Regions from separate parts of the Cytobacillus dafuensis genome, predicted to be linked through region 3. Evidence: riboswitches for the same ligand, from Rfam matches in the RefSeq annotation. Region 3 holds a riboswitch; each other region holds the start of a gene.
What was found. Region 3 has a riboswitch for cyclic di-GMP ahead of FSZ17_RS05915 (hypothetical protein). Riboswitches for the same ligand answer to the same signal wherever they lie in the genome.
Positions count from the first base shown of each region.

Region 1: it holds a riboswitch for cyclic di-GMP, as region 3 does, so the genes downstream of both, FSZ17_RS04435 (methyl-accepting chemotaxis protein) here and FSZ17_RS05915 (hypothetical protein) in region 3, are expected to answer to the same signal.
Region 2: it holds a riboswitch for cyclic di-GMP, as region 3 does, so the genes downstream of both, FSZ17_RS23605 (globin-coupled sensor protein) here and FSZ17_RS05915 (hypothetical protein) in region 3, are expected to answer to the same signal.
Region 4: it holds a riboswitch for cyclic di-GMP, as region 3 does, so the genes downstream of both, FSZ17_RS13435 (sensor domain-containing diguanylate cyclase) here and FSZ17_RS05915 (hypothetical protein) in region 3, are expected to answer to the same signal.

Region 1 covers NZ_CP042593.1:884,819-892,648, forward strand. Annotated here, with positions in the region: gene FSZ17_RS04415 (MFS transporter) at 1-710, opposite strand, end outside; gene FSZ17_RS04420 (VOC family protein) at 906-1,325, shown strand; gene FSZ17_RS04425 (DUF6886 family protein) at 1,366-1,878, shown strand; gene FSZ17_RS04430 (GNAT family N-acetyltransferase) at 1,967-2,407, opposite strand; cyclic di-GMP riboswitch class I at 2,758-2,852, shown strand; gene FSZ17_RS04435 (methyl-accepting chemotaxis protein) at 3,082-4,767, shown strand; gene FSZ17_RS04440 (DUF4181 domain-containing protein) at 5,149-5,541, shown strand; gene FSZ17_RS04445 (VanW family protein) at 5,743-6,561, shown strand; gene FSZ17_RS04450 (GNAT family N-acetyltransferase) at 6,592-7,080, shown strand; gene FSZ17_RS04455 (hypothetical protein) at 7,474-7,830, shown strand, end outside.
Region 2 covers NZ_CP042593.1:379,754-387,583, reverse strand. Annotated here, with positions in the region: gene FSZ17_RS01950 (endonuclease MutS2) at 1-1,509, shown strand, start outside; gene FSZ17_RS01945 (VOC family protein) at 1,592-1,993, shown strand; gene thrS (threonine--tRNA ligase) at 2,058-3,269, opposite strand; T-box leader at 3,322-3,549, opposite strand; T-box leader at 3,751-3,979, opposite strand; gene FSZ17_RS23605 (globin-coupled sensor protein) at 4,208-5,503, opposite strand; cyclic di-GMP riboswitch class II at 5,514-5,599, opposite strand; gene FSZ17_RS01930 (YnfA family protein) at 5,706-6,032, opposite strand; gene FSZ17_RS01925 (DUF1835 domain-containing protein) at 6,045-7,088, opposite strand; gene FSZ17_RS01915 (DUF1572 family protein) at 7,526-7,830, shown strand, end outside.
Region 3 covers NZ_CP042593.1:1,202,354-1,210,183, forward strand. Annotated here, with positions in the region: gene FSZ17_RS05890 (HPr family phosphocarrier protein) at 270-539, shown strand; gene ptsP (phosphoenolpyruvate--protein phosphotransferase) at 533-2,251, shown strand; gene FSZ17_RS05900 (ABC transporter ATP-binding protein) at 2,314-2,988, opposite strand; gene FSZ17_RS05905 (ABC transporter permease) at 2,990-4,024, opposite strand; gene FSZ17_RS05910 (hypothetical protein) at 4,259-4,840, shown strand; cyclic di-GMP riboswitch class I at 5,233-5,316, shown strand; gene FSZ17_RS05915 (hypothetical protein) at 5,454-5,681, shown strand; gene FSZ17_RS05920 (DUF2187 family protein) at 5,827-6,039, shown strand; gene FSZ17_RS05925 (HU family DNA-binding protein) at 6,152-6,424, shown strand; gene FSZ17_RS05930 (putative protein N(5)-glutamine methyltransferase) at 6,791-7,573, shown strand.
Region 4 covers NZ_CP042593.1:2,835,943-2,843,772, forward strand. Annotated here, with positions in the region: gene FSZ17_RS13425 (NADPH-dependent FMN reductase) at 1-358, opposite strand, end outside; gene FSZ17_RS13430 (hypothetical protein) at 637-846, shown strand; gene FSZ17_RS13435 (sensor domain-containing diguanylate cyclase) at 905-2,089, opposite strand; cyclic di-GMP riboswitch class I at 2,219-2,303, opposite strand; gene FSZ17_RS13440 (HD-GYP domain-containing protein) at 2,555-3,538, opposite strand; gene FSZ17_RS13445 (DmpA family aminopeptidase) at 3,682-4,737, opposite strand; gene FSZ17_RS13450 (SagB/ThcOx family dehydrogenase) at 5,253-6,821, opposite strand; gene FSZ17_RS13455 (TOMM precursor leader peptide-binding protein) at 6,844-7,830, opposite strand, start outside.

The DNA of each region.
Region 1 (7,830 bases), 320 kb from region 3:
GTGACAGCCCCAATCCAAATGCTTCCACCAAATAATTCAATGATATCCATTTTTGTAATCGTGCTTAATATAGGGTGTTTAAAGACAATTACCCAGCCTTCCTTTAGAGATGCAATTGGATTCTTTTTCTTCTTGTTATGAACCGTAGAATTCGTTTTTAACATCAATAAAGAAAGGATAGAAATCAACAATAATATAATGGTTATGATAATGACTTTAAAATGACCAAGATAAACGATTAGAATACCGCCGATGGACCAGCCAAGAAGCAGCAATATTTGATCGGTAGTAGACAAAAGGCTATTCGCATTCACTAATTTCTCTTTTGAAACTACCTCTGGGATTAGAGCGCTCCTCGAAGGATTAGACCAGCCATTGAAAAATGAAATAAATGCTAATAAAAAAAATAGCAAAATATAATTGATTGGACTAGGGATAAGTAATATCGAGATTACAATAAAAGCATAAAAAATCAGCTGGAATATCTGTGAAATTAATAGAATCCTTTTCAAAGTATATTTTTCCATCATTAATGGTACTGTAGATCCACTTATAATTTGCGAAATCATACTAATAATGGTGACAGCTGATGCAAAAGTGGCTGAATTCGTTTCTTGATAGATAAATGTAATGATTGTCATTGTATATAAAGAATAAGCTAGTTTTGTAGAAGACTGACTTATTAATAATAAGTAAAAAGGTGATTTCAAAAAAACACTCCTTAATGATAAACCTGTTAAATAAGAGAGATAACTACTATTTTTTTTATCATAGCATTATCTTGCTGAGATTTGGTTAATTTTCCAAATCTACTGCTAAAGTGTAGTAATTCAATATAAATGATTAGAAGGAAAAACTATTTATTGGAAGAAATACTATATAACTAACTAATAGGAGATGAAATCATGCTTGAAAAATTAATTAGGGTAGGAACGATTTATATTCCTGTAGTGGATGTAGACAGTTCTGTTCAATGGTATACGGATAAGCTAGGGGCTGAGCTAAGCTATAAAGATCAGGAAAAGGCTATTCTGAATTTCGCTAACCAGAGCTTTTTCTTAGTTAAATCGAAAGAAGATCAAAGTTCAAATTTTATTGATGATAAAGGCAATGAGCGCTTCTCAGTGACGTTTGAAGTGAATGGAATGGCTGCTTTAGAAGAAATTCATAAGGATTTTGTTAACCAAGGTATCAGTGTTGGAGAAATTGAAAATAGGGGCCATTCTGGACGGAACTTTGTTTTTTCTGATCTCGACGGAAATAAATTTGATGTTTGGAGCGAATTAAGTCCGATTTTTAAAGAGAAATTCTTTATCTCAAATTAAATGCCAGTCAGTAAGTATTTAAAAGATTGGAGGATTTCTATTGTTATACCATTTTAGCGAAAACCCGCATATAAAAACCTTTTCTCCAAGACCATCCAAAACATCTGCGAAACCAGTTGTTTGGGCGATTGATCAAGAGCATTCCATTCATTACTATTTTCCGCGAGATTGTCCAAGAGTTATTTATTGGAAGGCAGATTATACGAACGAAAATGATAAAAATCAATTCTTTTTCGGGTCAAGTGCAGACCAGATTATCACGGTTGAAAGCCGTTGGCTAGAGCGGATTCGTCAAACAAAACTATATGTCTATACATTTTGTGCAGACTCATTTGAAATGTTCGATGAGAACGCTGGATATTATGTATCCGATCAAGAAGTTTCTCCGATTAAGGTTGAGCCTGTTGGAGAGTTATTAGAAAAGCTCTTGAGTGAAAGCATAGAATTAAGATTTACTCCGGATCTCTCTCCGATTCGAGATATGGTTATTTCTTCAACCTTAGGATTTTCTATTATTAGATTTGGCAACGCGATAAGTGTATCAAAATCATGAGGGTTTGATATTTAAGAGTATGATAGAGAAAAAATCGGATATGTTATCGAAAAGGTCAATCTATGTAGGAGATTGACCTTTTGTTTTTTTATGTTAATTTTTTATACATCACAATATGTGGACCAATAGGAGGATAATCAAATATTTCACCATGTACTTTAAAGCCTAATTTATTATAGTATTCTTGTACTGTGGTTCTTGCTTTACACCATAGTAGGTCAAACCCCTGCTCTTTTATCAAACTTTCGGAGAAGGTAACAAGTGATCTACCAGCTCCTAACTTTCTAAACTCTTCAAGAGTTGCCATTCCTCTTAAACGATATTGCTTTTCAATTTTAAAATCAGGATTCTTTTCAACGCAAAAGGAAGCAATACTAATTAGCTCTCCTTGATAAAATGCTCCAACATGAAATGCACCAGCTTCATGATCTGTATCATATTTGCAGTCCTCAACTGTCTGGTGAGGACGTAAAACACTATGTCTAAGACTGTAGGTCATTTCTGGCTTGATTTTTAGAACATCAATCATGTTATTCCTCCAATCCTTTCATAAAAATAAATGAGAATTATGAATTGGTAATTCGCTTACTGTTCTAGAAATCCTGCATTAATTTCAATGCTTTTTTTGATGAATATTTATCAATGTATAGTAAAAAAGGATATTGGAGTATCGCTGTAGTAGCTTCTTGGGTGCATAAAGAGCGAAATAAGTGATGTTTAAACTAAAGCCTGTATAGGTTTTATCCAGAAGATATGACAGAAAAATGTCGAAGTATGTATATTATTGTAAAATAATGTTTAACTTTCATTGACTATTCCATTTTTGTTAATTAGACTGTTAAAGTGAAAAAGTAATGAGTGATTTTACATAGGTACAAAGTCTGGTGTAGGCAGACTTATTGAAAGATAAGGAAGCAAAATAATGGTTCTGTCGTTTATATTAGCTATTGAACTATGATCTCCAGGTTGCCTATATTAAAGTGATTGCTGCTCTATTTTTAATGGACAGCTGTTTTTTTTTGTGAAAATAAAAAATAGTCGGTGGTTTATGATAAGGAAATAAACAGCGAGTGAATGAGTTGAACTAAATTTATATTTTCGAAGAGTACTGTTGGGGCAAGATATTGTGGAAAGTGATTCATACTATTGAAGATAGATAAAATTAAAAAAGCAAAATAATAATTGAAGAAGAGATGATATTATATGACATTTACAATTGGGAAAAAGTTGTTAGCGGGATTTTTGAGTGTTGTCATTTTACTTGGCATTATTAGTTCAATATCATATGTCAACATTAAGAAAGTAGACGAATCTTACTCAGATTTGGTTGATCGGCGGGCAGATATATTAATTAATTCAATGAATATGCAAATCAGTGCATCTAGAGAAGGCGGTAATTTGAGAGGAGTATTAATAAGAGAAAAGGATGCATCGGATTTATTGATACAATCTATCGATAATCTAAATGAGAGCATAAAAGCTACAAGTGATATAGCTTATCAACAAGATCATAAAGATAAATTAAAACAGCTTGAATCAATGAATAATGACTTTATGCAGATGTCAAATGAAGTCATAAATTTGATGGAGAAAGATCCGGAAAAAGCAAATATATATGCAATTGAAGAAGTTATTCCATTATCGAGAGAAATTCGTGATATAGCAGATGGACTCGCAAAAGAGCAAAAAAAACTTATGGATGAAGGAAGTATCGCTAGTTCTGAATTGTCTAATAATGTTGCATCAACTGTTCTTATCCTAAGTATAATTGCTATTGTATTAGCGGTTATTATTGGCGTGGTTATTACTCGAATGCTTACTAAACCTATTTTATCAATAGAAAAAGCGGCATCTGCCATCGCGGAATGTGATCTTACTCAAGAGGATGTTCATGTAAAGAATCGGGACGAATTTAGAAATCTGGCTAGATCATTTAACCAAATGAAGGAGAATCTTCGCCTCTTGGTTCGTGAAGTGAGCCTGGATGCTGAACAAGTAACTGCAACTTCGGAAGAGCTGACTGCCAATGCTGAACAGACGAGTGGTACAACAGAACAAATTACAATCGCAATTCAAGAAGTGGCATTAGGGTCAGAAAAACAACTATCGCATGCTACAGATGTTAATCAATCAGTCGTAGAAATCTCAAGGGGAATGAATCAGGCTGCAGCTTCCATTCGATCCGTTGTAGATTTAACGGCTACAGCGAATGATAAGGCAGTCGCCGGAAATGAAGTGGTTACTCAAACAGTTGAACAAATAAATCTTGTTCAAAAAACTGTTAATGAAACTGAAGAAGTAGTAAATATCCTTGGTGATAAATCAGTTGAAATTGGCCAAATCGTTGAGTTGATTACCCAAATTGCAGATCAGACAAACCTTTTAGCTTTAAATGCTGCAATCGAAGCTGCAAGGGCAGGAGAACATGGAAAAGGGTTTTCAGTAGTCGCTGATGAAGTAAGGAAGTTAGCGGAACAGTCTGGTGAGGCAGCAAGTCAAATACGCGAACTTATTCAAGAGATCCAAATAGAAGCAGATAAAGCTGTGCAATCTATGAATCATGGAGCAACTGTAGTAGATGCGGGCATTAAATTAGTTTATCAATCTGGAAATGCATTCAGTGATATTGTAAAGTCCATTGAACAGATAACTGACGAAACTCAAGAAGTGTCAGCAATTGTAGAACAGGTAAATTCAAGCTCTCAGAATGTGGTAGAAATGGTGGAAGGTGTAGCCATTATTGCTGAAAAATCTGCAGGAAATACACAAAACGTAGCCGCATCAGCAGAAGAACAAAATGCCTCAATGGAAGAAATATCATCTTCAGCGGCAGCTTTAAGTAATATGGCTTTAAATCTACAAACAGCAATTAATAGATTTAAAATTTAGAATCATATTTCATGTGAAATAAATGATACGAATTTATCGCAGATTAACGGGCAGTAAGACCCCCACTTCAAGGATTCGCGTATGCAAAGAAGAGTAAGTGGGGGATCAACTGCCCGTAAATGCCCGATTGGTTCAACTAACCATCAGTGGGGGATGAAGAAAAACCCCCACTGATGGAAGTTTCACTTTATTAAGTTTACCGTTAAATTGAGTCTGATCACGGAAAGCGCGTACACACCCGGAAAATATAGAAAGAATAGTTAACATTTTGTCATTAATGAAAAGTTCTGTGGAGAGAAAAATCTCTGTAGGGCTTTTCTTTTTGTTATTATTATAAATTGGTTAATTATGGTATATTTATTGAGGTAAGGGGGGATTAGAGTGAATACATTTTCAGTTGTAGGCATCGTGATTGTCTTTACAATTTATATACTTGTAGATCAAGTGTATTTGAAAAGACATCTTGGTATCAAAAGCAAATATGAATGGTTATTCTCTGTGAATAGAAAGACCTATGCAAAAATTATTGATTTTTTAATTCTTATTTTATTCATTATTATTTTTTTGAACCTAAATAGTGGTTCGACTTTTCATACTTATTCACCCGTTATCAGAACAAGCCCAATGTTTGGGATGTTTTTCCTCCAGAATGTAAATCAAGGGATTGAGGAACTACTAATAAACCGAACTGAAAAATCCTACTATCATAAATTTTTAGGTTCTTTTATGATACTGGTTACTTTTCTGATTTTGTTTGTAGGAGAAAGAGTATAGGAACCTTTTTAATTCAATTAACGAGGGCATTACTTGATAAAAATCAGCTTTATGGAAGATAAATATGAGGGAAATAGATTTGCAGCTATTATTGGGCGGGTTAGCAAATAAAAAGAACTTTACCCATGAATGTTGTAATATTCTGTTAAAATAAAAGTAGGAATCCTAATTTAAAAATAATTTTGAAGTAGGGGAAAATACATGGAATCTCTTAAACCTGTAAAAAGGAGTGCTATTAGAATATACCTTGGGAAGAAGTATTACCGCTTAAAGAGATATATTAATTGGTTCATAGGAAAAAAGAAGTTTTCAATAAAAAAGAGCAACACTTTATTACCGCATGTGATTTTCACCCATCAAACATTACTACTCCGAGAATTAAAAGATGTAGATATGTGGTTGCAGCAAAATAAAGTGAAGAATCTCAAGGTCGCAACTAAAAAACTAAATAAAATCATTGTCAATCCTGGAGAAACATTTTCTTATTGGCGATTGCTTGGTAAGACAACAAGGAGAAAAGGTTATGTAGATGGTATGGTTTTACATTATGGTAAGGTTACAACAGGTGTTGGTGGGGGATTATGTCAATTATCGAATTTAATTTATTGGATGACATTGCATTCTCCTTTAACTGTTACAGAAAGATACCGTCATAGTTATGATGTATTTCCAGATTCCAATAGAAGTCAGCCTTTTGGCAGTGGAGCAACGTGTGCTTACAACTATCTTGATTTACAGATAAAAAATGAAACAAATCACTCATACCAATTAATTGTATATTTATCTGATACCCATTTAGTAGGAGAATGGAGATCAGATACTCCTCCCATTCGGGCTTATGAAGTTTATGAACAGGCCCATTTGATTACACAGGAGTATTGGGGCGGCTACGTCAGACATAATAGAATTCATCGTAAAATTTTTAACAAAGAAAAAGTTCAAATAGATGATGAATTCGTTACGGAAAACCATGCAATTATGATGTATGAACCGCTTCTGGATCAACCTAAAACCGTGTGATTTTTTAATAAAAATGAGGTGAAATCTATATTGTTTTACATAAGAAATCTTGAAGAAAGCGAGTTTGAATTTTTTAAGGATATGCTTTATGAGTCCATACATATTCCAAACAATAAACCATCTAAAGAGAATTTATTAAACCTTCCTCAAATAAAAAAATATTATGAAGGTTGGGGACGAAATGGTGATAATGCATTAATCGCTATAAATAATAATAACCAAAAAATGGGAGCGGTATGGTACAGATTATTTGATGAATTGAATAAAGGATATGGATACGTTGATCATGACACCCCTGAATTAGGAATAGCAGTTTCAAAGAATGCTAGAGGAATGGGGGTAGGAACACTGCTTATGAATAAGATCATTCAGAAAGCACTGGAAGATGGTTTTAAATCTCTTTCCTTAAGTGTTGACTTAGATAATGAAAATGCTGTCCATATTTATAATAAACTTGGGTTCAAAGAAATTGGTGTATCGGGTACATCAATAACAATGGTATTCAGAGTTTACGAATAAGATTTTTCTCTTAAAAGTGAATATGTGAGAACCTTATTAATTCTTTGTACAAAAGGCTTTCAATAAACGTCGTATAACAATGGGGAGATAAATTTATTGATAAAGAAGAGTTCAATGTGCCCGAAAAAAGAAACTCCCCACCAAAACGGTCACGAATAAGAGCTGAATGCGCCCGTAAAAAAGAAATCCCCATCAATTCGGTCACAAAGAAAAATTCAAAAATAATGGGATGAAAGGGAATACAGATTTTATTGTGTATGATTTATTGGATAAGGTGATTACTAAAAAAAGTAAATAGTGAAAGTGACTTATTTAAATAATGAAAATATTTAGTTTGGAAAATTGTAACATTATTGTTATTTGGAAAGTCTATATCAATGGAGGAGGTGTGGGATGAAAAAAATAAAAAATGTTACTTTTCTTTTTGTATTTATCGTATTAATGGCCGGTTGTATGAAGGAAGAAAAGGGGCAATTGACAAGAGTTGATGTTCAGAAAATGAACCCTGATGGCAATTATGAAGATGTTTTCATGATAACAGACAGTGAAACAATAGAAAGAATAACCACTGTAATTGAAAATATAAAATGGGAACCAAATAAAGATAAAGAAGCAGAAATGGCCAGAAAAGCAGACGTAAAAGCCACTTTATTTTTTGAATATAATAAAGACATGCCTGAAAGATTGAATGAATACGATATTTGGTTTGGTGAAAATAACGGCACTGCAACAATTATTAGTAATAATAAA
Region 2 (7,830 bases), 820 kb from region 3:
CATGCCTCAAGCGATTTAGCGTATTTACGAAGACAGCTTTCGATTCAATCAGATAAGCTCAAGGAAAAGGCACAACAGCTAGTAAAATCAAAACGATATTCCTCATTTCTGCAGGATACGGTTGTCGTTGAACGAAATGGCCGGATTGCCCTTTCTGTGAAAAGGGAATATCGGACAAAAGTGCAGGGAACGGTTCTTGACACTTCTGCTTCAGGCTCTACCTTGTATATGGAACCGACAGAACTAAGTTCCATTCAGGAAGAGATTGAGCTATTGCGTATGGCTGAAGAGCAGGAAACAGAAAGAATTTTATACGAATTAACGGACAAGGTGCTACAGCATGAACACACAATAGCTATCGCCATAGAAACGATGCATCATTATGATGTCCTGTTTGCCAAAGCATCTTATAGCCGAAAAATTGGCGGTACAATACCTTTATTAAACGAGGATTATATCATTGATTTAAAAGAAGCTCGGCATCCGATGCTTGGTGAGAAGGCCGTTCCTCTATCCATTCGATTTGGTGAAGATCATCGGGCATTAGTGATAACTGGACCTAATACTGGTGGAAAGACGGTCACATTGAAGACAGTTGGCTTACTTACCATGATGGCGCAAACAGGACTTCCTATTCCAGCCAATCATGGAAGTGAGCTCGCCATTTTTCAGCATATTTTCGTCGATATTGGCGATGGTCAAAGCATTGAACAGAACTTGAGCACATTCAGCTCAAGACTCGTTAATATCATTGACATTCTGCGTATTACGAATGACCGCTCGCTAGTTCTGCTTGATGAACTAGGATCAGGGACAGATCCAAGCGAAGGAATGGCGCTGGCAATCGTTATTCTTGAGCAGCTCTACCAAAAGGGAGCAACTTTGTTTGCAACAACCCACTATAGCGAAATGAAGGACTTTGCCGAAAAAACAAGCGGATTTCTCAATGGAATGATGGAATTTGATCTCGAAACACTAAAGCCAACATACAGGCTTCTTCTTGGGCAAAGCGGCAACAGTCAAGCATTTGACATTGCCATCAAGCTCGGCATGCATCCGGAATTGATCGAGAAAGCCCACCAAATCACCTATAAAAATATTCGCAGCTATCGGGAAGAAATCGATGCAAGCATTCTGAAGGCTTCGGATTATCTAAAGCAAATAGCAATCAATAAATATGCAAGGAAATCTACGAAAAAGCAACCCCTTCCTACGGGTACAGAACCATTTGCTCTTTTTGAACAGGGAGATAATGTGCTTGTTACTGAAACCAATGAAACGGGGATTATTTATAAAGGGCCAGACTCACAAGGAAACTATATCGTTCAAATACAAAATGAAAAGCGAACAATCAATCATAAACGATTAAAGCTATATATTAAAGGCAAAGAGCTGTACCCTGACAACTATGACTTTGATATCATCTTCAAATCGAAGGAATACCGGAAAATCAATAAGCAGCAAAAGAAAAAGCATGTTGAGGATGTTTGGTTAGATTGTGAAGATTAATTTCTTCGTTTAAAGGAAATCCTTATCGCTTAAGCGAAATAATAAAAACATTTATTTATAAGTTTAATAAGGAGGGTGTTAGTTGTCACAAGGGCTCATTCATCATGTTGAAATAAATGTTTCTAATTTAAAGAGCACGATTGATTTTTGGAGTTGGTTTTTAGAAGAATTAGGATATAGTCCATATCAGGAATGGGAAAAAGGCCAAAGTTGGAAATTAGGCGAAACTTACATTGTTTTCGTTCAGACGGAGGAAAGGTTTCTTGACATCCCTTATCATAGATGTCGAGTAGGTCTTAACCATTTGGCATTTCATGCAAGTTCACGTAAACAGATTGACGATATTACATCTAAGTTAAAAGAAAAGAACATAAACATCCTTTACACTGATAAGCATCCCTTTGCTGGAGGTAAGGAGCACTACGCCGTCTACTTTGAAGACCCGGATAGGATTAAGGTAGAGTTGGTTGCACCTGAAACATAATCAAAAACCTTTTAAATGAGATCCTAAGAGGTTCAATACCTTTTAGGATCTCCGATTTTACATACTATTCCTTGTTATCCTTTTCTTCGCTGAATCTTGCAATAATGTCTTGAATACTCATTTGCCCAACGTTTCCCACTTGGTGCTTTCTTAAGGCTGCCGATTCATTCTGCACCTCTTGATCCCCGATAATAAGCATATAAGGGACTTTTTGTTTTTCAGCTTCTCTTATTTTTAACCCGACCTTTTCCACCCTGTCATCGACATCAATTCGGAATCCAGCTAATTCTAAATCCCGTTTCATTTGATAAGCATAAGATAGATGGGCATCTGAAATCGGCAAAATCTTCGCTTGCACTGGAGCTAGCCAAAACGGAAAATCACCAGCAAAATGTTCAATTAAAATCGCCATAAACCGTTCGATCGAACCATAAATCGCTCTATGAATCATGATGGGACGGTGAGGTTTATTATCCTCACCGATATATTGGCAATGAAACTTTTCAGGCATTTGGAAATCAAGCTGAACTGTACCACACTGCCAGCTTCTTCCGAGTGAATCCAGTATATGAAAATCAATCTTAGGACCATAAAAAGCTCCATCACCTTGATTGATTTGATAAGGCAATTCTTTTATCTTTAAAACTTTTTCCAGAGCGGATTCAGCCCTATCCCATATTTCTACTGAACCCATAAAATCTTCTGGCCGAGTAGAAAGCTCCATTTTATAACTAAAACCAAATGTCGAATAGAACTCATCAATTAAATCCAGCACTTTCGCTATTTCAGACTCAATCTGGTCTTCCCGAACAAATAGATGTGCATCATCTTGAGTGAAGGAGCGAACTCTTAGCAGGCCATTTAAAGAACCTGAAAGCTCATGTCGATGAACTAACCCAAGTTCCGCAAAACGAATAGGAAGTTCTCGATAGCTCCTTCTCTTACTATTAAAAATGAGTACAGCACCTGGACAATTCATTGGTCTAATCGCATAATTCTGCTCATCAACATGGGAAAAATACATATTCTCGTGGTAATGCTCCCAATGGCCAGACTGTTCCCAAAGCTCTTGCTTCATCATAATCGGCGTTTTTATTTCTTGGTACCCAACCTGTTGATGCCTTTGTTTCCATAAATGTTCAAGCTCATTCCGAATGACCATTCCTTTTGGTAAGAAGAAGGGCATTCCTGGTGCCTCCTCCATTGACATAAACAACTCTAACTGCTGCCCTAATTTTCGATGATTGCGCTTTTCTACTTCCATTTCCATTGACATGTTTATTCCTCCTTATGAATTTTTTATATAAAAAAAACGCACTCATCCCATAGCAAGGGACGAGTGCGGTCGTGGTACCACCCTAATTCCGTAAAGCACAAAATAGACTTTACGCTCAAATAGATAACGGTCTTCCCGATTATGGTTACTAAGGATTTGCTGTTCCCCATAATAGCTCCAAGGTGGTAAACCAATCTTTTTTCTTCAGGGTTTTCAGCCGATGACCCTGATCTCTGGAAAGAAAAGTAAGAAAGATTCATGTCCTTTTCGTCGCATAGTATTTTTTTAGTAAAAGGCTTCCTTTGAAACGTTTGACGGCTTTTTTTGTTTGATGGTAACTTTGAAGCTTTTTTTGTTACCTTTTTCCTCTCTTTTTCTGTTTCGCGGTAACGATTAGGTTTTACTCGCTACCTTCTTCTTCCTTTTTCCAGTTTTACGGTAACATTTACAAAGATAAAATAAAAAACGCACCCATCCCAAAGCAAGGGACGAGTGCGGTCGTGGTGCCACCCTAATTCCGTAAAGCACAAAAATAGACTTTACGCTCAAATAGATAACGGTCTTCCCGATTATGGTTACTAAGGATTAACTTTTCCCCATAATAGCTCCAAGGTGGTAAACCAATCTTTTTTCTTCAGGGCTTTCAGCCGATGACCCTGATCTCTGGAAAGAAAAGTAAGAAAGATTCATGTCCTTATCTTAGCCCTATTCATTTCAATTGGAAAATAATTGTTTTTTTGCATTATAGGATAGAAATAAAGGAACGTCAAGAGATAAAGTGAAACTTCCATCAGTGGGGGTTTTCTTTCATCCCCCACTGATGGTTAGTTGAACCAATCGGGCCTTTACGGGCAGTTGATCCCCCACTTAGGTTTCTTTGATTCTCTCGCAACCTTGTAGTGGGGGTCTTACTGCCCGTTAATCTGCGATAAAATCACTTATGCAAGATTGGCCGTATTATTTAGATTTTCAGCTGATGAAGACACAGTAGACATCGCTTGACCAAATTCATGAATCGTTTCTACAATATGATTGATTTGAACCTTTACATCCGAAACTTGTTTTACACTATTTTTCATTGACGTTGTAATTTGATCAAATGCTTCACTTGTCTTAGCTGATTTACTTCGTCCTTCAACTACCGCAACATTTACATTTCTAAGCGCCGTATCCACCTGATTTGTATAGGTATTAGACAATGAAATTAGCTCCTCAATCGTACCTATCGATTCTTTCGTTCTAACTGCAAGCTTTCTAACTTCATCTGCTACTACAGCAAATCCTTTCCCGTGTTCGCCTGCCCTAGCCGCTTCAATGGCAGAGTTTAAGGCAAGCAAATTAGTCTGGTCTGCAATAGCTTGAACAATATTTATGACATCTTTTATTTGCTGAGAGGAGGACAAAAGATTCTTAACCATTTCATTCATATTCTCAATATCATTGTTAATTGATTGAATTTGGCCCACTAGATGTGTTATTTCCTTTTGACCCTCAGTAACAAATTCCTCCGTTAATAACGATTGATTTTCCGTATGTGTTACTAGCTCGTTTACCTTTTTACTGCTATCTAATAAGCTCCCAACAGATGCAGAAGTTTGCTCGACTGTCGCAACGAGATCTGTGCTCACTTCAATGATTTTATTTTTTATCTCATTCCTAACTTGCTGATGTTCTTGTTCTCTTACGTTCGCTCTTTCTTGCTCATATGATTCTAGTACAATTTGCTGTTCTAAGCTAAAGATTTTTGTAACGGCCGTTAAAATGGTTTTAATTTCCATCCTATCGGGAACATTCTCGAATATGATGTCAAACAATGTTTTTTGAAGGTTTTGAAAAGCTCCCATATAATAAGCGGGCTTTAAACCAATATAATAATGAATTTTTGCTACCTTTAATCTTTTTTCAATAAAATCCGTGTCAATTTTACCGTCAAACAGCTCAATTAAGTGCGTTTTTAAAGTACTTCTTAACCTTTCAACACTGCTATGCTTTTCAATAATTTTTTTCAATTCCTCAACTTGTAATATGGTTTTATAAAAATCACTGACCAATCGATCTATATTTTCTTTTATAAGTCCTTGCATCTGATTAATAATTTGTAAATCTTCAATAGTTAGATCAATCATTTTGATTTTTAAAAGAATATGAGGAACTGTTACTTCAATTTTCCCATCTGCATGATCCATATTTTCTAAGAAGTATTGCCTGGTTTTTTTCTTCCAGAGAATAGCCATATTAACCTCCAATTTATAGGGTCGGTTGCGCTACTCGCTCAATATCCATCCAAGCGCCCAAATTACAGATGAACATTCTTTGCTACCCGATACTTTTTTACTATGATTACATTGATTATATAGTTCTTAATAACTACTAGATATATTCTTTTTATGAAATATTTATGAATTTTTTTTAAAAAAGCCGCGACTATTGTTCTGTCTACTGCCTTGGACTCCAAAGCATGATGGATACTCCAATTAAACATATGACCGCTCCAATCCAATCGAACGTATCAGGTGTTTTTTTATCGACTCCCCATCCCCACAAAACCGAAAGAATAATAAATACGCCACCATAGGCTGCATACACTCTTCCGAATGTAGGGAAATTTTGCAAAGTAGGGATAATCCCATATATAACCAAAATGATCCCACCAATGATCCCGTACCAATATGGCTTTCCTTCACGCAGCCATAGCCAGACTAAATATCCTCCGCCGATTTCAGCGATTCCTGCAAGAATGAATATCAATATCGTATAAATCATGTTACACCTTTTCTAACTTAATTTTACTCCATAGTATCTCATGGCTTTCAAGTTTCCTTCCATTTCAAAAACACCATTTTCTATCAGCTTTCTCACCCGATATTCCAAGAACTCGTCACCTATATATTGATCTAAATGCCCTAACGCTTCTCCAATTAATCTCGCTGATTTCATAAACTCCTCTGACTCTCGTTCGCGTTGAAGCTTTTTCGCCAAATTGATGATGTATTGGTCATAATAGTCAATACAAACACTTTGAATTCTTCCATTCCGCCAAATTCGTAATGATTCCCGATTATCCGATAGATGAAGCCATTCCTGTTCATATTGCTCTCTTTCAAGGTTCGACAAAGAATGCTTCTGCTTACTGTGCTCATAAATGGTTTGGAGTTTTTCAGGTGGTATTTCCCCTGAATGCAATACTGTGTATTTTATATCGGCTCGATTAAAATGTTCTGCATATGCCAATGAGGTGTTAATCACTTTAATTTCATTAGGCTTGTCCTTTAATAAATGCAAAACAAAGCGTAGACCTGTCTGCTCATGCGCATTTTCAGCAGTCCATAGGGTAATAGGGACATCTTTTGGAATGGACAAAATTTGGTGAACTGTCTGATGAAATCTCTGTAAATATTCTCGTAACTCCTCATGTTTATCCTTCAGTGATTCTTTCATCCAAGTAAATCTGGCTCCGATTCCAATCTCTTCATGCAGCTGCCAGATAGGTCCGACCGAAAATATATTCCAGAAGGAGTACACTTTTTCCTTTTCAAACACTCCCATTTCCTTTAATGCTACCTTTAAACTACCCGCAGGGGATCCACCGAAAAGAATATGAATCATTTGACAAGTATCGGCTTGCTTCGATTCCGACCTTTCTTTCGTTATATCCAAAAGCGTTTTATATACCCTTTTCACATCATCCACAAACTCTGTTTCTGAATATTCCTTCTCCTCTATATGATTCACTCTTAAGAGAATATGAAACAATAATGACTTTACTTCCCCTTCTGGCAGTTCTTCGATAGCCTTTTTTAACTGATCTATTTCCATCATCTGTACCTCCGAAGAATAGTCCTTTTTATCATAAATTTGTCATTATTATAGCATTAATCCAATTTTATCAATTTTCCTTTTTTTTATCATTCAATCTGTTTTTCAGAGTTTAGAAAGCAGGACATACGGATTTAATAAAGAATTCATTTATATAATTAGACTATGTTAAACTTCCCTGTTGATTTCCGCTGCAGGCACTCACTTTCCGCGGGTGGTCGGGGAGCCTCCTCGTCGCTAACGCTCCTGCGGGGTCTCCCCTGGACACGCATTTCCCGCAGGACGTTGAATAATCTTTCCCGAATAAACACCGCACGAAGGAAATGCGAATGCATTTTCGAGGATCTCGCGCCTTCCGCTACAATCAACAACAAAATAGCATTCTCAACTCTAAGCTTTAACACAGCTAATATTTATAAAATAGCAAAGGAGCTTTTAAAATGACAAATACTCACAATGAAATATCTTCTGAATATTTAAGGGTGATTAAATTACGGTTTAGAGAGATGAAAAGTACGGCTGAAAAGACATTTGATCAACTTGATGGAGAAATGCTGTTCTGGTTCCCGAATGATAACTCCAATAGCATTTCAATTATTGTGAAGCATATGAGCGGGAATATGGTTTCTCGTTGGACAGATTTTTTAAATTCTGATGGTGAAAAACCTGATCGGGACCGAGATGGAGAGTTTGAGCATACTATTTCAAATCGTAATGAGTTATATGAGGTCTGGGAAAAAGGATG
Region 3 (7,830 bases):
GCTATTTTGTTGTTGATTGGAGCGGAAGGCGCGAGCTCCTCGAAAATGCTAACGCATTTTCTTCGTGCGGAGATTATTCTAGGAAGCTTATTCAATGTCCTGCGGGAGAGCGAGTCAAAGGGAGACCCCGCAGGAGCGATAGCGACGAGGAGGCTTCCGGACCGCCCGCGGAAAGCGAGTGCCTGCAGCGGAATTCAACAGGGAAGTTTAACATAGCCCATATTTTAATAATAACTAATTAATGAAATAAACGATTGGGGACATGACAAATGGAAAAATCATTTAAAATTACCACAGCTGAAGGTTTGCATGCGAGACCAGCTACAATATTAGTTTCCTCCGTTTCACCTTTTACGGCAAGTGTTGAATTGCTCTACAATAATAAATCCGTAAATTTAAAATCAATAATGGGTGTAATGGCACAAGCTGTTCCAGCAGGTGCGGTTGTCACTATTTCAGCCAACGGGACAGATGCGGAAGAGTTAATCAGTAAGGTGACAGAGGTCATTATTTCACAAGGTCTTGGTGAAGAATGTTAGAGATTAATGGGATTTCTATTTCAAAGGGTATCACTTTAGCACCTGCGTATTGTTTAGCAGAGCCAGATTTGTCTTTCGATAAGGTTAAGATCACTCATGTAGATTCTGAAATAGATAGATTAAAAGAAGCAATGGCCAAAACAAAACTGGATCTAATAGCCATTCGTGATGCAGCCATGTATAAATTTGGAGAAGAGAAGGCAGAGATTTTTTCTGCCCATTTATTAATACTAGAAGACCCTGAAATTTTTTCAGCAATAGAAGCGAAGATTAATGAAAAAATGAATGCAGAGTCTGCTTTGGATGAAGTTTGTATAATGTATTCATGTATGTTTGAATCAATGGATAACGATTATATGAAGGAGCGTGCTGCTGATATTCGTGATGTCTGCAAACGTATATTGGCTCATTTATTACATGTCGAGCTTCCTGATTATAGTCGAATATCAAGGGAAGTTATTATCGTTGCGGAAGATTTAACTCCCTCCATGACAGCCCAATTAGATAAGCAATTTGTGAGAGGCTTTGTTACTGATATTGGAGGAAGAACATCACATTCAGCCATTTTAGCCAGAGCAATGGGAATTCCAGCGATTGTTGGTACCAAAAATGCGTCGAAGAATATTACCAATGGATCTCCACTTATCATTGATGGACTAAAAGGAAAAGTCATTGTAAATGCTACAGAGGATGTACAGGCCCGGTATAGAGCTTCCTCAAAGGAGCTTGAGAAAGATAATGAATTACTTAAAAAGTATATAACACTTCCAAGCATTAGTGCTGATGGTCATATTGTGGAAATCGCCGGTAATATTGGTAACCCCAATGATGTAGATGCCATTATTGCTAATGGTGGAGATGGAATTGGCTTATTTCGAACAGAATTTTTATTTATGGATCGAATGGAGTTACCGACGGAGGAAGAGCAATTTGATGCATATAAAACCGTTCTTTCGAAAATGGATGGGAAGCCCACTGTTGTTCGTACATTAGATATTGGCGGTGATAAGGAGCTGCCATATTTAAAGCTGCCAGCTGAAATAAATCCGTTTTTAGGCTATCGTGCCATTCGATTATGCCTAGATCAACAGAGTATTTTCCGCACCCAATTACGTGCATTATTAAGAGCAAGTATGTATGGGAATTTGAAGATCATGTTCCCTATGATAGCAACCTTAGATGAATTTAGAAGAGCAAAGGCGATTTTGCTTGAAGAAAAGCAAAAGCTGCTGGATGGCGGGGCATTAGTTAATGATCAAATCGAAATTGGAATGATGGTTGAAATTCCATCTGCTGCTGTCATAGCTGACTTATTTGCTCAAGAAGCGGATTTCTTATCGATTGGAACGAATGATTTAATTCAGTATACATTAGCAGCCGATCGCATGAATGAAAAAATTTCATATTTATATCAACCCTATCATCCTGCTGTATTAAGGCTTATTAAAATGGTTATTGATGCTGCTCATAATCATGGAAAATGGGTAGGGATGTGTGGTGAAATGGCTGGAGACGAAGTGGCGATTCCAATTCTTTTAGCATTAGGGTTAGATGAATTTTCGATGAGCTCAGCATCGATATTAAAGACAAGGGGACAAATTTCCAAGCTAAATAAAGACCAACTTAATGACCAGTTAGAACATATTTTACAATTGAAAACTTCGATAGAAGTAGAACTATATGTAAAAAAATATTTTTTAAATTTAAAATAAAAGAAGCAGGAGGAGAGTCTCTTGCTTCTTCATATCTAAATATCCATTCTTCGAGCTTAGTGCTATGCAACCTGTCCATCGCTCATTTTGATAATACGATCAGCATATGCAAGCATTTCTTCATCATGAGTCACGAGTAAAGTAGTAATGTTAAGCGTTTTGGTTAATTCTCGGATTAATGCCATTACATCTTTAGATCTTTTCGAATCCAAACTGGCAGTTGGTTCATCTGCAAAGAGAACTTTCGGTTTATGGATAATGGCACGAGCAATGGCAATCCTCTGCTTTTCCCCGCCAGATAAGGAAGATGGATAGGCCTTTTTCCGATGGCTCATGTCAACTAATGAAAGGATCTCGTCAATTTCCTTTTTTTGTTCACTTTTCTTCATTTTAGTGCCTGCTACATCTAACATCAGCATCAATTGCTCTTCTACTGTAAGAAAAGGGACCAGATGGGCAAATTGAAATACAAAACCAAATTTGTTTGCCCGTACTTTTCGAACTTGTTCTGCATTCATTTCAGTCAAGTTTGTCCCTTCGAACAATATCTGTCCATCTGATGCTGGCTGAAGTCCAGCTGCGATTGTTAGAAGCGTACTTTTACCCGAACCCGAAGCACCTACCAATGCTGTTACCTCGCCTTCTTTAAGGGAAAGATTGACTCCTTTTAGGATTTCTTCTGTCACTTCGCCATTTGTGAAGGTTTTTCTAACGTCCTCTATTGTAAATACTGTCATATTAAACCTCTCCTTGTTGAATTGCTTGTAATGGTTCCACTTTTTTTATCTGCATACCTGAAAGAGTAGCTCCAATAAATCCGATTATAAGGAAGACGATTGACAATTTTACCGTTGTATCAGGGGTTAAATGGAATGGCATACCCTCAGGTGCGATCTTATTAAAAACTTGACTGAGTGCAATGGATAGACTAAGAGCAATGACTGTAATAAACAGCATTTGTGTCCACATCATTTTAAACAAAGCACTTGTTTTGACACCGATTGCTTTTAAAATACCGTATAATCCAATCTTTTGAACGTTCATCATGTAGAAGAAGATAGCAAACAACATTCCACTAATGACGACTAGAAACCAAACAATCATATTTAAGGACATCTGTTCAGCGCTATAACTTGGAATGGTATCAAGAAATTCCTTTTTCGAAAATGCTTGTAATCCATCCACTGTTTGTGGTGAATCCTCTCCAGGAACGAAAAGCATTTGCATTTCTTCTGTACGATACATTTCTTTGTAGTCTTCCATATTAATAAAAGCAACAGGGGCATGACTGAATTTCTTTTGGTCTACAAAACCTTTTACAGTAAACTCGCCGCTGTATTGATTATTTGTCAGGACATCTCCCACTTTTATCCCTTTATCTTTCATTGAGCTATCTAGGACGATTTCCCCTTTTTTCACATTCTCGAACAACTCTGACTCGGTTGATGTAACAAACACGACACTTTGCTGTTTATCAGCACTATCATTCACAAATCCCATTTGAATAGAAAAAGCAGCGGCATCTTTTTCTTTAGCTAAAACTTTATCTTGTACGTTGCTATCGATTTTTGAAAGTGTATACGTCTGGTCTGAATCTTTCGTCATATAAAATTGACCATCTGGTAAATCTTTAATTAATGCAGCATTGTCTTGTGATAATCCATTTGCCAGACCAGATATAATTAACGTTAATAAACTAACGAGAAAAACGATAGAACCTAATATTAAAAATCTTGCTTTATTTTTTTTCATTTCTTTCCAAGCGATATTCATCTTTTATTCCTCCAATCTCTTTCTAACATCCTTAGATTATAATTTGAATGTGAACAGAGAATGAATAAGAAATTACATATGGTTTCTGATAGAGGGTTTGATATATTCTAAATAACAGCCCTCTAGTAAATCGGTAAAAATGGTATAATATAGGTGCTTATCGATCATCTTTTCAAGATAGTTTGTAAGGTAATGACAACAGCTATTTAATCAATTAGGAAAGAGGGGATATAGATGAAATCAACAGATTTACGTAATATGAGAATGAAGCAGATTGCTTTTACAAATGGTCTAATATTAACAGCCCTTATTATCTATTTCGTTATCATCAGTAATATTACGTTCTCATTTGCTCACTTTTTCTTGGTTCTTGGGGTGTTACAGATCATTCTTGGAGTTTTAGGCTTGATGAAGGGTGAGTCAACGAAATCGATTTTTCCTATTTTTGAACAAGTCGCCATCTATGAAAAACAAAAAATGGGAAGTGAATGGTCCAAACTACGAAGAGTAGGATATGTTTGGAACTTAATATTAGGTTGTTTGCTATTTTTACTATCTTTCTTGAATCGTAATTCTCCAGATCAAGTTCTTCGTATTGAACTTATGTTTATGGTAATGATCGTCTTTTTCCTTTTAGTTATGATAAATATTGGAATGATTATTCACTTTAGAAAGGTCGATCGTTCCACTTCCGAATTGGATATGAAAGGCTACACATGGAAATCAAACCTTGTAGCTGTTGTGATAGGAATTGTGTTCGGTATTGTCATGGTTAGAGGTACCCTTTATTACGTATTTCAGGAAGTTAACTTTTGAAGAATGTTAAGTGAATAAGTAGTAGTGAATGGAACGACGCGTTAATCTTTTTGAGTAATCCTCCTTTATCCGCTCGAACTTGGCGGTAATCTTCTTCAAATAGGCTTCATGATACCAGCTTCATGGATAAAAAATACTCACGGTGCGGGGAGCACGGTGAGTATTTTTCTTATCTATATTAATGCTAGGTTAAAGGTAGTTTTCAGACATACTTTACAAGACAAAAATTTTATCAAATTATAAAATTCTCATACATCATTTCTTGATTAGGACTTTAGCATCAATTTATTTATACTATAAATGGTATAAAACTACTATTTTTGTTAAAGTGTGTTGAAAAATGACGAATTTACTGGAAATTACCATACTAAAGTTTTATTATAAAAGTATCAGTTTGATAAAGGCAAACTTATTGAAAGATAAGGACGCAAAGCCACGAGTCTAAGGTGATTAGCTATGATAGTCGGGTTACCAAATGATTGGATACTGTTACCTATGATAGAATAGCCTTTATCATACAAGTCCACCAATCTTTTTGGTGGGCTTTTTTTTGAGATAGTTTTGGCGAAGCTTGACTATCGAGTAAGTGAAAAAAAAGGAGGTGGAATGTTAATTGACTGTGTTATTTGGTACGGTTGAATACTTTGAAAGAGCAATTTACAACTATCTGAATGAGAATCAATTAAAAGAAATAAGTGAAGATTCTCTATATGTCATTACTTCAAAACTAAAAAAAGAAATTTTAGATGATTTTGTTTGCGATGAAAGAATTCGGTTAGAATGTTTAGAAAATCTTAAATATGCAATTAGTATGATAACACAAAATAAGGAAGCGGTCTGAGTTTAGATAATTTTAGAAAAGTGTTTTTTAAAAAGATCTCATATCTTTTTACTGTTGATTTTAAACATCTAAACAGTATATTCTTCCTTATAGTCAAAAGAATTCAGCCATTTGAATAATATAAATAGGAGCGTAATAACAGAAAATGCAAAAAGAAAAGAACGAATTTTCTGATCAAAAGAGGGCAAATTCAGGGGATATTATTCTTTTTGAAAGAAAAAGTAACATATATGAAGGTAAAGTGTTTCTTGTTCGGACTAATAGTGTATTAGTCGAAATTTCAAGTAAGGATGCAAAAACTTTAGGATACGAAATGCCAAATACAGTTGTTCGGCATGGGAAATATAGTCTAGTATGAGTTTGAAAATCAAATTTTTATCTAATTAGTTTATACTTATTAATAGGAAAAAAGAAGAAAATATGATATGTTTTTTATTTCTACATAAATAAAATATTTGAGGTGTCTAAAAATGAATAAAACAGAATTAGTGAAAGCTGTATCAACAAAGGCAGAGTTAACAATAAAAGATGCTGGGAATGTAGTTGATGCAATATTTGAAACAATTACTAGCACACTTGCTAAAGAAGAGAAAATCCAATTTATTGGATTTGGAACGTTTGAAGTTCGTGAACGATCTGCAAGAAAAGGTCGTAATCCACAAACAGGTGAAGAAATAGAAATTGCAGCTTCTAAAGTTCCAGCTTTTAAACCGGGTAAGGAATTAAAAGAAGCGGTTAAATAAATATTTGTTTTTTTAAAATACTCTGGACTTGTTAGTCTCTAGAGTATTTTTTTTTGCTCATAATACGGAGGGCGCTTTTCTGGAGAAAGAAAAAAGTCCAATTTCTCAATTCAGTAACATAAGCCAAATCCCTTAGCATATAGGTATTTGGCTATATTTATGTCGAAATTTGCTTAGTATACAAAATTTCCGAAATGTTGGCAGTCCCCCATTATAGGGCGTAATCCTGAAACATGGATAAGCACTCATTTTTCATTTTAGAGCCATTTTGTTGAAGAAGGATATCTCCAATTTTTAACGAATACAGTGCTATAAATAAGCTTATCAAAAGTGGTGAGATAAATAGGAAAAAAAATTAATTTCTTTTTGGACAATGAAACGGAAAAATGTATAATTAACAGGCTTCGGAGCGCGGGGTGTGTTTTCGCAGAAGATGAGACCCGGTTACTTATCTCAGAGGCACGAACTCTAGAGGATCTCAAGAAAATGGTGGAAATGCGAGCCGTTGGTTTACCTCTTGAATATATTGTTGGATACGCAGAGTTCTGTGGTTTGCGGATAGAATTGGACCGAGGCGTTTTCGTGCCTCGAAAACGTACCGAGTTTCTTGTTCACCAGGCAAAAGCCCTGTCATTTTCTGGTGATATCGTCGTTGACCTATGTTGCGGGTCAGGTGCTGTGGGCGTAGCACTCGCTGCATCTTTAGGACGAGTTGAATTGTATTCTGTTGACATTGACCCTGTCGCAGTACGATGCGCTGGCCGCAACGTAACGGATTTCAGTGGCCATGTTTTTAAAGGTGACTTGTATAAAGCTCTGCCCTACTCACTTAAAGGCCATGTGAATATCCTAGTTGCGAACGTACCTTACGTTCCTACCGAGGCAATCAAGCTGCTGCCGCAGGAGGCTCGCCTACATGAACCGAAGGTGGCACTTGACGGAGGAGAGGATGGACTTGACATTCAGCGAAGAGTTGCAGAAGAAGCAATTCTCTGGCTAGCACCGGGAGGACATCTTTTGATAGAGACGAGCGAAATGCAGGCACCTCAGACCTTTGACATCTTTTCAGGTGCTGGGCTTACCACAAAAGTGGCTAGAGACGAGGAACTGGACGCTACTGTCGTGATCGGATCAAATTCTATTTTTTAGAGTAAATAAGTACTTAGTCTTAATCACAAATGAAATGATAATTTCTTATCACTATACTAATAAACAAAAAATCATTATTTAAAGGGCAACGATTGTTTAACAATAATTAATAGGGTGATGCATATTATACATGACTAATATGTATCTCCCTTTATTTTTTATGACTTTTTAAGATTTAGGTCTTGATAATTTGTAAAAAAGTTTGATTAAAATCATGTAGTGAAAATTTCTTTTCTTGTTAAGCACACGAGGCAGGA
Region 4 (7,830 bases), 1.6 Mb from region 3:
CGACTAAATAATGTTGATAAGTCCCTCCATTTGCAACAAACCCCATTACTTTATGACGAAAAACGGAAGGTGGAACGATATCAAATAAATTTTTCAAAGGTGCTGGGAATGATCCATTGAAAATCGGAAATCCAACAAGATAAAAATCAGCCTCAGATACGGCTTTTATCATATTCTTTGTATCATCATTATATAATTCTGGTTTCCTGCCATCACAGAATTCCATTTGTATATTTCTTAAGTCAAGCAGCTCAGTTTCAATTTCAGGGTGTTTCTCTTTGATTTCTTTCATCACAGCCTCCACTAAAATCGCTGTCTTTGCTCCCAAAATTGTCCCTGAAATACCTAATATTTTCATTATTCGAAATCTCCCTTCTATCACTCCGTTAGGAATAATTAACCTATCTTAATCTAAAATTATCCTGATTCTTCCTACATTATACAACTACTCATAAGAGATTTCTGTTTTCCTGTCTCACAACTAATTATTAATAGCGTAGAAGTTAATCGTGTTCATATAGAAGTGGGGCAAAAGCAATCAAGTTTTGACTAGCAAACTCGAGTTTTTTTTCTATCCCATGAATAAAATTCTTTCATTTTACAGAAAATAAGAAAAAAAATTTGGAGGTGAATCATATGGGGCTAGTAAAAGCTTTTAACGAATGGAGAGCAGCTAGATATGAAAACCATGTCTCTCAAATGAAAGAAGTAGATAAGTGTCCGGAATGCTATGGAAGAGGCTTCATGTCATATCCTGTAAATGAATTCGCCTTTTATGGAAATTCTTTTGATTGTCCAGGGTGCAATGGAAGCGGCCATTTTTCTGATTGGGAGGATCTTAACTAAGTCCTTAACTTTCCAATAAGTCAAGCGAAAAAACATGCGTCTTCTCGCTTGGCTGACACTATTTATTCACAATCACAATTTGATTACCACCTTGTTGCTTTGCTTTGTATAACACTTGATCAACGGACTTCTTCAATTCATCAACAGTCCTGCCATGTTCTGGATACATTGCAACGCCAACACTGACTGAAATAAGAATTTCATTATTAGATATTTTGATGGGGTGTTCTCTATAAAATTCTAAGAGTTTATTATAAATTGCCTCAACATCCGATGGAGATTGGATGATCAGCATAAATTCGTCTCCTGCATATCGATAGCCAACAATATGATCATGACAAACACTTTTTATCCCATTTGCTAATTTTTTTAAATACAAATCACCTGTATCATGCCCGAAGTTGTCATTAATCCTCTTCAAATGATCAGAATCAATCATCATAAGAGTCATTTTTTCATGACCTTTTTCATTCATAAGCTTTGTTAAATCTTCATGAAAAGCACGGTGATTTTTCAATCCTGTTAATTCGTCTGTCCTTGACATTAAAAAAATCTTTTTATATAGCCTAGCTGTTCCAATTGAATTGATTACTTGAGATCCAATTATTTGCAAAAGCTCCTCATGTTCTTTACGATAGGCAAAATCTGATAAGCTTTGAGATGATATAACTCCTCTTACACGATCATCTATGATTACTGGTACAAAAATACATGACCTTGATTCCTTCTCTCCAAATTTTGCTTTCGATTCATAGGCTTGCGCTTCTTTTTTCAAATGAATGATTTCTCTTGTTTCAATAACCTTTGAAGTATAAGTATCACCCATGTCTACTGTTCTATTTGGATAGATCTTTCCATTTTCCAGCATAATCAGAAATTGAATTTGCTGCTTTTCTTCATTATATAAAGCCATGTAAAAGGCATCTGTAGACATTACTTGAGAAACCATTTCGTATGCCTTTTTAAGTAGGATCTCCTCATTCAGCGTCTTGCTGCAAACCTGGGCAAATTCATGAAGAATTTTATAATGCTGATTTAGCCATCTCATGTTTTCTATTTGGTCATTAATAACTTGAAGTTCTAAGAGTACTGAATCTATGACCTCTCTATCCTCTGGATATTCAATATTCTTTTCGATCTCCAAATAATTTTCATTAGAAATGATATCTTTCTCTGTACCGATTTTTTTTAATAATTGGTCAAAGATTCTTAATATATAGCGAATACCTTCCATATTTGCCATTTTAAACACTTCCAAAAATAGATTTTAAATAGGCTATTAATTATCCTGTTCGACGGAAATGGAATAAATTCATTCTTACACAAAAAAAAGATTAATCTGTACCGATTAATCAATGACATGGTTAATGATTTCGGTAACTGGCTGGCATAGTCAATCGACTTTAGCCCCTTTAGCTTTGCGTCTTCATTTTTCAATGAATTTGCCTTTTCTAATAGATATTATTAAGTTTTTCTGAATTATCCCATAACTTATACTTTAATCATATAGTTCTTTTTTACCATAGTCAATTCATTTTCAAAAAAAAGGATTTTATAGGAAATTAAACCGTGATATAAGAAAATCTATGATAAATCATGTAATTAAAATGGCTGCCTAAGCAGATAGGCAGCCATTTAATCAAGGTTCGATTATGTTAATTATGTGTAAGCAACTTGAGATATAATTCTCAAATCCCTGAATCTTTTCCTATCCTTTTTGAAGAACTTCCTTTATTAATAAAGTGGGGTTGGATACTAATGAAACTTCTTCCCCAGATTCGATAAAACGAATGTATGGTCTTTGCATACTCCCTTTTATCTTTGTGATGATCGCTTCTCTTCCATTATTCATTATCACCCTTGTGCCCGGGATATAGGAAGGAACCACTTCCACAAATAGTTGAACAAGCTCCATACTAAAATCAGTACCTGCTTTCGTCATAATATATTCCATCACTTCATGAGGCGGCATCTCTTGACTTGATAAGAGATTATCATACATATTAGCAATTGAACAAATTTGGGCAAATTCATGAATTTGATCTTCTGCTATACCGCGTGGGAAGCCCGTTCCATCTACCTTTTCATGATGCTGATAGGCCATATGAGCAGAAAGTAAGCTTATTTCTCTTATATTTCGTAAGAAGTTAAATCCAACTAATGGATGCCCAGCATCACTAACCTTAATAGCATTCCCTATATCATGAAGCAATGCTCCCATCCCTACATCTTTTAATTGATTAGGGGGAATCTGCTTTTTGTTCGCAAGGTGTAAAGATAAAAGCGCAACATTTACCGCATGAGCATATTCTCTTAAATCCTCGGCAAGTGAGGTTGTCGGGAATAAAATGATTGCTTTTCGCTTTGAAACCTCTTCCACTAGATTCGAAACAAGCTTTTGCAATGTAATTATGGGTAGATTGCCTTTTTGCGCAACATCCTGAAAAGCTTTTTGAATAATTTCAATAGCCGCAATCCAGGTCGTTGCATCAACAATTTCATCCATGGATATTCCTTCAGATAGAGCATCCTCAACTAACAAATAGCGTACACCTATTGATTCAAGCCGTTCTAAATATACAGGGTGAATCGTTCTCCCAGCAGCAAGCAGCACTCTCCTTTGCCTATCAAAAACAGGACGGGCAAGCTGCATAAAAATTGGATTGTAATCGTCTATGTTTATTAGTCTCATGTTGCGTTCCTACTTTCATTCATAACATATGTACAATTATTCATTTTCTTCTATGCAAAGCAGAAAAAATTATAACATATTATGTAATACGAGAAAATAGGACATCCGGCTCGTCTTACAGATTAATGAAAAGATGGAAACTTTCATTCAGGAAACAATGCTTCGACAATGTTCCCTTTTCTCCCACTTGTTGTTTCTGCTTGGGATAGCGAATTAAAAATAGCCTCTTCTGTTGATTCAGCTGCAGCGGCAAATAGTTGATTCATCATTGGGTGATCATCTCTTATATGCTGAGAGGCTTCAAAAACTTGTTCATTTTGATGAAAAACTTTTTGAGCTGTAGAAAATGCGATTACGATATCTCCACTGCCATGGCTAAAATGGCTGCCGGATCGGCCTAATCCAATGCCACAGCGCTTGGCGACTCTTAGCATCTGCCTATCACTGAGAGGAACATCTGTGGCAAGAACTATGATGATAGAGCCATCAGTCGTTTTGGATACCGCAGTTTCTTGAGTTCCAAGTCCTGAAAACCGATGGGACGGAAACTCTTCTTTTGATCCAAAATTGCTTAAAACCATACATCCTACTGTGTATTCCTTCCCTTCAATTCCATCAATAATAATTCGAGAGGAACTCCCAATTCCACCTTTATATCCAAAGCAGACCATTCCTTTACCTGCTCCAACAGCCCCTTCTGAAGATACGTTTATAGATGCTTTAGAAATTGCTTCCTTCGCATGATTTGGCTTTACAGGAAAATGCCGAATCGAATTCAAATGGCTATCATTGCATTCTCCAACTACAATATTAATTGTTCCAGTCGTTTCTCCGATCTCCGGAGTGATATCAAGCATATACTCTAATGTCCCTTGAGTAACGGCTGGAACACCAAAAGTATTCGTAAGCATGATAGGAGACTCGATCACACCTAATTCATTTACCTGTACTAATCCCGTTGTTTTTCCAAATCCGTTCAATACATAGCTAGCTGCAACCACTTTTTCTCTAAACAAGTTCCCTCCGTGGGGAAGGATAGCTGTTACTCCAGTACAGGCATACTCATCTCCCTCTAATGGATGATCAAGTGTAACATGACCAACTTTTACCCCTTCTACATCAGTAATACAGTTATTCCTTCCTGTTTTAAGTGCCCCGATTGAGATACCCCTATTTCTAATTTTTTTATTTCTTTGCATAAATTCCTCCATCTTGTCCTCATTTTAGCGTTAATCTAAATACTTTCATTTTATTGGCTATGTTAAGCTTCCCTGTTGATTTCCGCTGCAGGCACTTAGCGATCGCGGGTGGTCCGGAAGCCTCCTCGTCGAAGAGCGCTCCTGCGGGGTCTTCCTTTGACTCGCTTCTCCCGCAGGAGTCACGCGCCTTCCGCTCCAATCAACAACAAATTAGCATTAACAACACTGAGCTATAACACAGCCATTTTTTAAAATATATTGAGTTAACAAATAGAGATATGATATTAAATATTCGTTATATAAACGAAAAGTATTGAAAATGTCTAATTTTTTTTATTTTAACAATAATAATTATAAATGATTTTTGTTATCTCAAATAGTTATATACTTTTCTTAAACACAGTTTCTCTCTGCTTTAAGTTAAACAAATAAAAAGACCAATTAAAAGAGACAAAATAATTTCCTCTCTTATCAATTGGTCTATCTTAGAATATTTTTTTTCGCTGTTAACTATATTAACTAAGCAGGGTTCCCCGTAACCATGGCCGATCTCGATAAGGGCCAATCGGGATTTGGATGAGACAGGTTTTTTCTTGTGAATCGAGCTTGTAAATCTCATCACATATTTTCGCATCAAATCCGAGGAGTGGGTGTCCCCCCATTCCATTGGATGACGCCGCTATTAGTAATCGCTGTACAAGCATACCCGCTTCCATTTGCTGAATGCGATATCCTCTATATCCAAATGTCGATTTATAGTAATCTTTATCTCCTACCACATGAATGCAGATTGGTACTTGAGTAATATTTACATTATGGCCAGTCATCCCGTCAAGCAACTGAAGTCGATGGTCTCCAAGATTTATCTGTCGCAAGGAATGGTCTAAGGGATCATAATAATAAGCACCGTTTGCTACGCCTTCTATATTATACAAACAGCAGTACAGAGAGACACGGAGCTCTTTTCTAGAATATGCTGCATCTAAATCATTTCGATACGCAAAAGAGGCAGTCGCCTCCTGTAAAAGAGTGGCTAATTGAGATACACTTACATTTCCCAACACGAAGTCCATGTCTGGTGAAAATCTTTCTCTACAAAAGGATGCCAAATCATACGGAAACCTCTTCACACGAGGCAGTGCTATAACATGCCCCTCATAACTTATATTCTCTTTGAAAGGAATATTTCGAAACGATTGCGTTGATTCCAGCATAGACGCTTCATTCATCTTGGTTAACATCAAACACTTATCGACCTTCTGTGACCGTTCTTTGTGATCATACTGAATGACTGTTAACTCTCGGCCCAATTCTGCGTCAGTGATCATTCCCTCCCTGTCACTTATGTTAGGTGACCAGTTTGTAGGGTCAGCAGATAGCGGTATAACAGCGTACACACTTTCCTTTTCTTCGGAAAGACCAAGAAGATGGTTGATAGCCCGATCAAGAAATTGGAAGTACACTCCCGATTCGAAGCCAAATCGCTTCGATACCTCCAGTAACTGTCCAATCTCTACACCAGCATCCAGTCCTTGCAGTCGGTAGGAAAAATTATTGTATTTATAGTAATTTTTCCAAAACATCGTTGATACAAACACCGTACCAAAACAAGACGATACATCACAACCATTTCCAAGAGCTCTGGCGATAAATGAATCGAAATTTCCTTCTCGCAGCAGCACTAAACCATGATGCACCACATCGTAATGATATACCCCTTCAGGCAAATCCTCCAGCTTCAAATACACGTATAATTCATTTGGATACAACGCCCCTCCAGATGGAACAAACCTTCTAAAAGACTGCATGAGCTCAGGCATATTCTCTATCGTATAAACTGACTGGTTAAACTGGGTAAGGCCGAATACATACCATAGAAAATGACCGAACCTGTAAAGGTCAGGTGTCGATGGTGATTCCAATCCTTCAAGTGTAAGAGGTACTTCTAGAGATAACGGAATTACCGGCAAATCACGATATATCTTATAAGGTAACGGTGCATCATCCCAATTCACTTCCCAGTCCGGCGGGCTTAGTTTTTCAACATCAAAATGCAGATTGTACAAAAATGCATCTAGACTCATCCTCGTTTCCTCCTATTCATGCTTATGGAAACGGATGCGGATGTGGATTGAGTTGTTCAGGAGTTAAAGGTTGTTTGGTATACCCAAGTTCCATTGGTACCCGCAACACCCTCTCCAAACCTGTTACTCGGGTTAAATGATGCCCAAAAGTCATCGGCAGCATCCCCGGAATTAACACTTTCACGCAATGTAGTCCGTTTCGTATAGTTTCTGATGTCGTCTGCTCCACCACAATCACATCGAGGTTTAATCGGCGAAATGCTTGTAAAATGTCCTTTAGATCATCCGTCAAATCTGTATGTTTTGAATTCCAATTGAATTCCTCATCAAACTGTCGCAATGGCCGACTATCATCCAGCAAAAACTGTAGGCGCTCCTCAGCTTGCGGCAATCCATACAGCATACCATGATCATCCATCTTTTGGACTTGGAAAGGATCTTTCAACATTCGTAAATATTCCTCTTGATTCGCTTCAAAATGATTATCAAGGTTCAACATCATAGCAGCCAACTCGTGGATCGCGCTTTTCGCAGCTCGTATTGGGTCCAAATGAGCTCCAGCAGCACAGATGATATTTACTCCTTTATTTTTCCTATTTTTTGCTATCGCCATAATGCTTGGAATTCCATTCTCCATCGTTGCGTTATAAAAATAAATATCATAGCCAGCCACAACACGTACACGATCTATCATCAGCTGCAATTCGGCGTCTTTTGACGAATAAGGATCTAGGCGCGGGAGTGGCAGCTGAGCATACCAAGTCAGAAGGAATGAATCACGTTCCACTACTTCTAAAATCCCATAGAAAATGGCCTCCTCCAAGCTTCCTCCTAAAGCACATCCGTTAGAAGTTTCATAGACAAAGCCTTGACCGCAGCCCAAGCTGTAATATGCAAGCAACTCTGGTACTAAAATCGGTCGCTCTTGTAAAAATGAATAGCCCCACACCCAATCAATCTTTTTTTCTGGATTAAACTTCTCGAAAGGAAAATCAAGACGAGCATATTG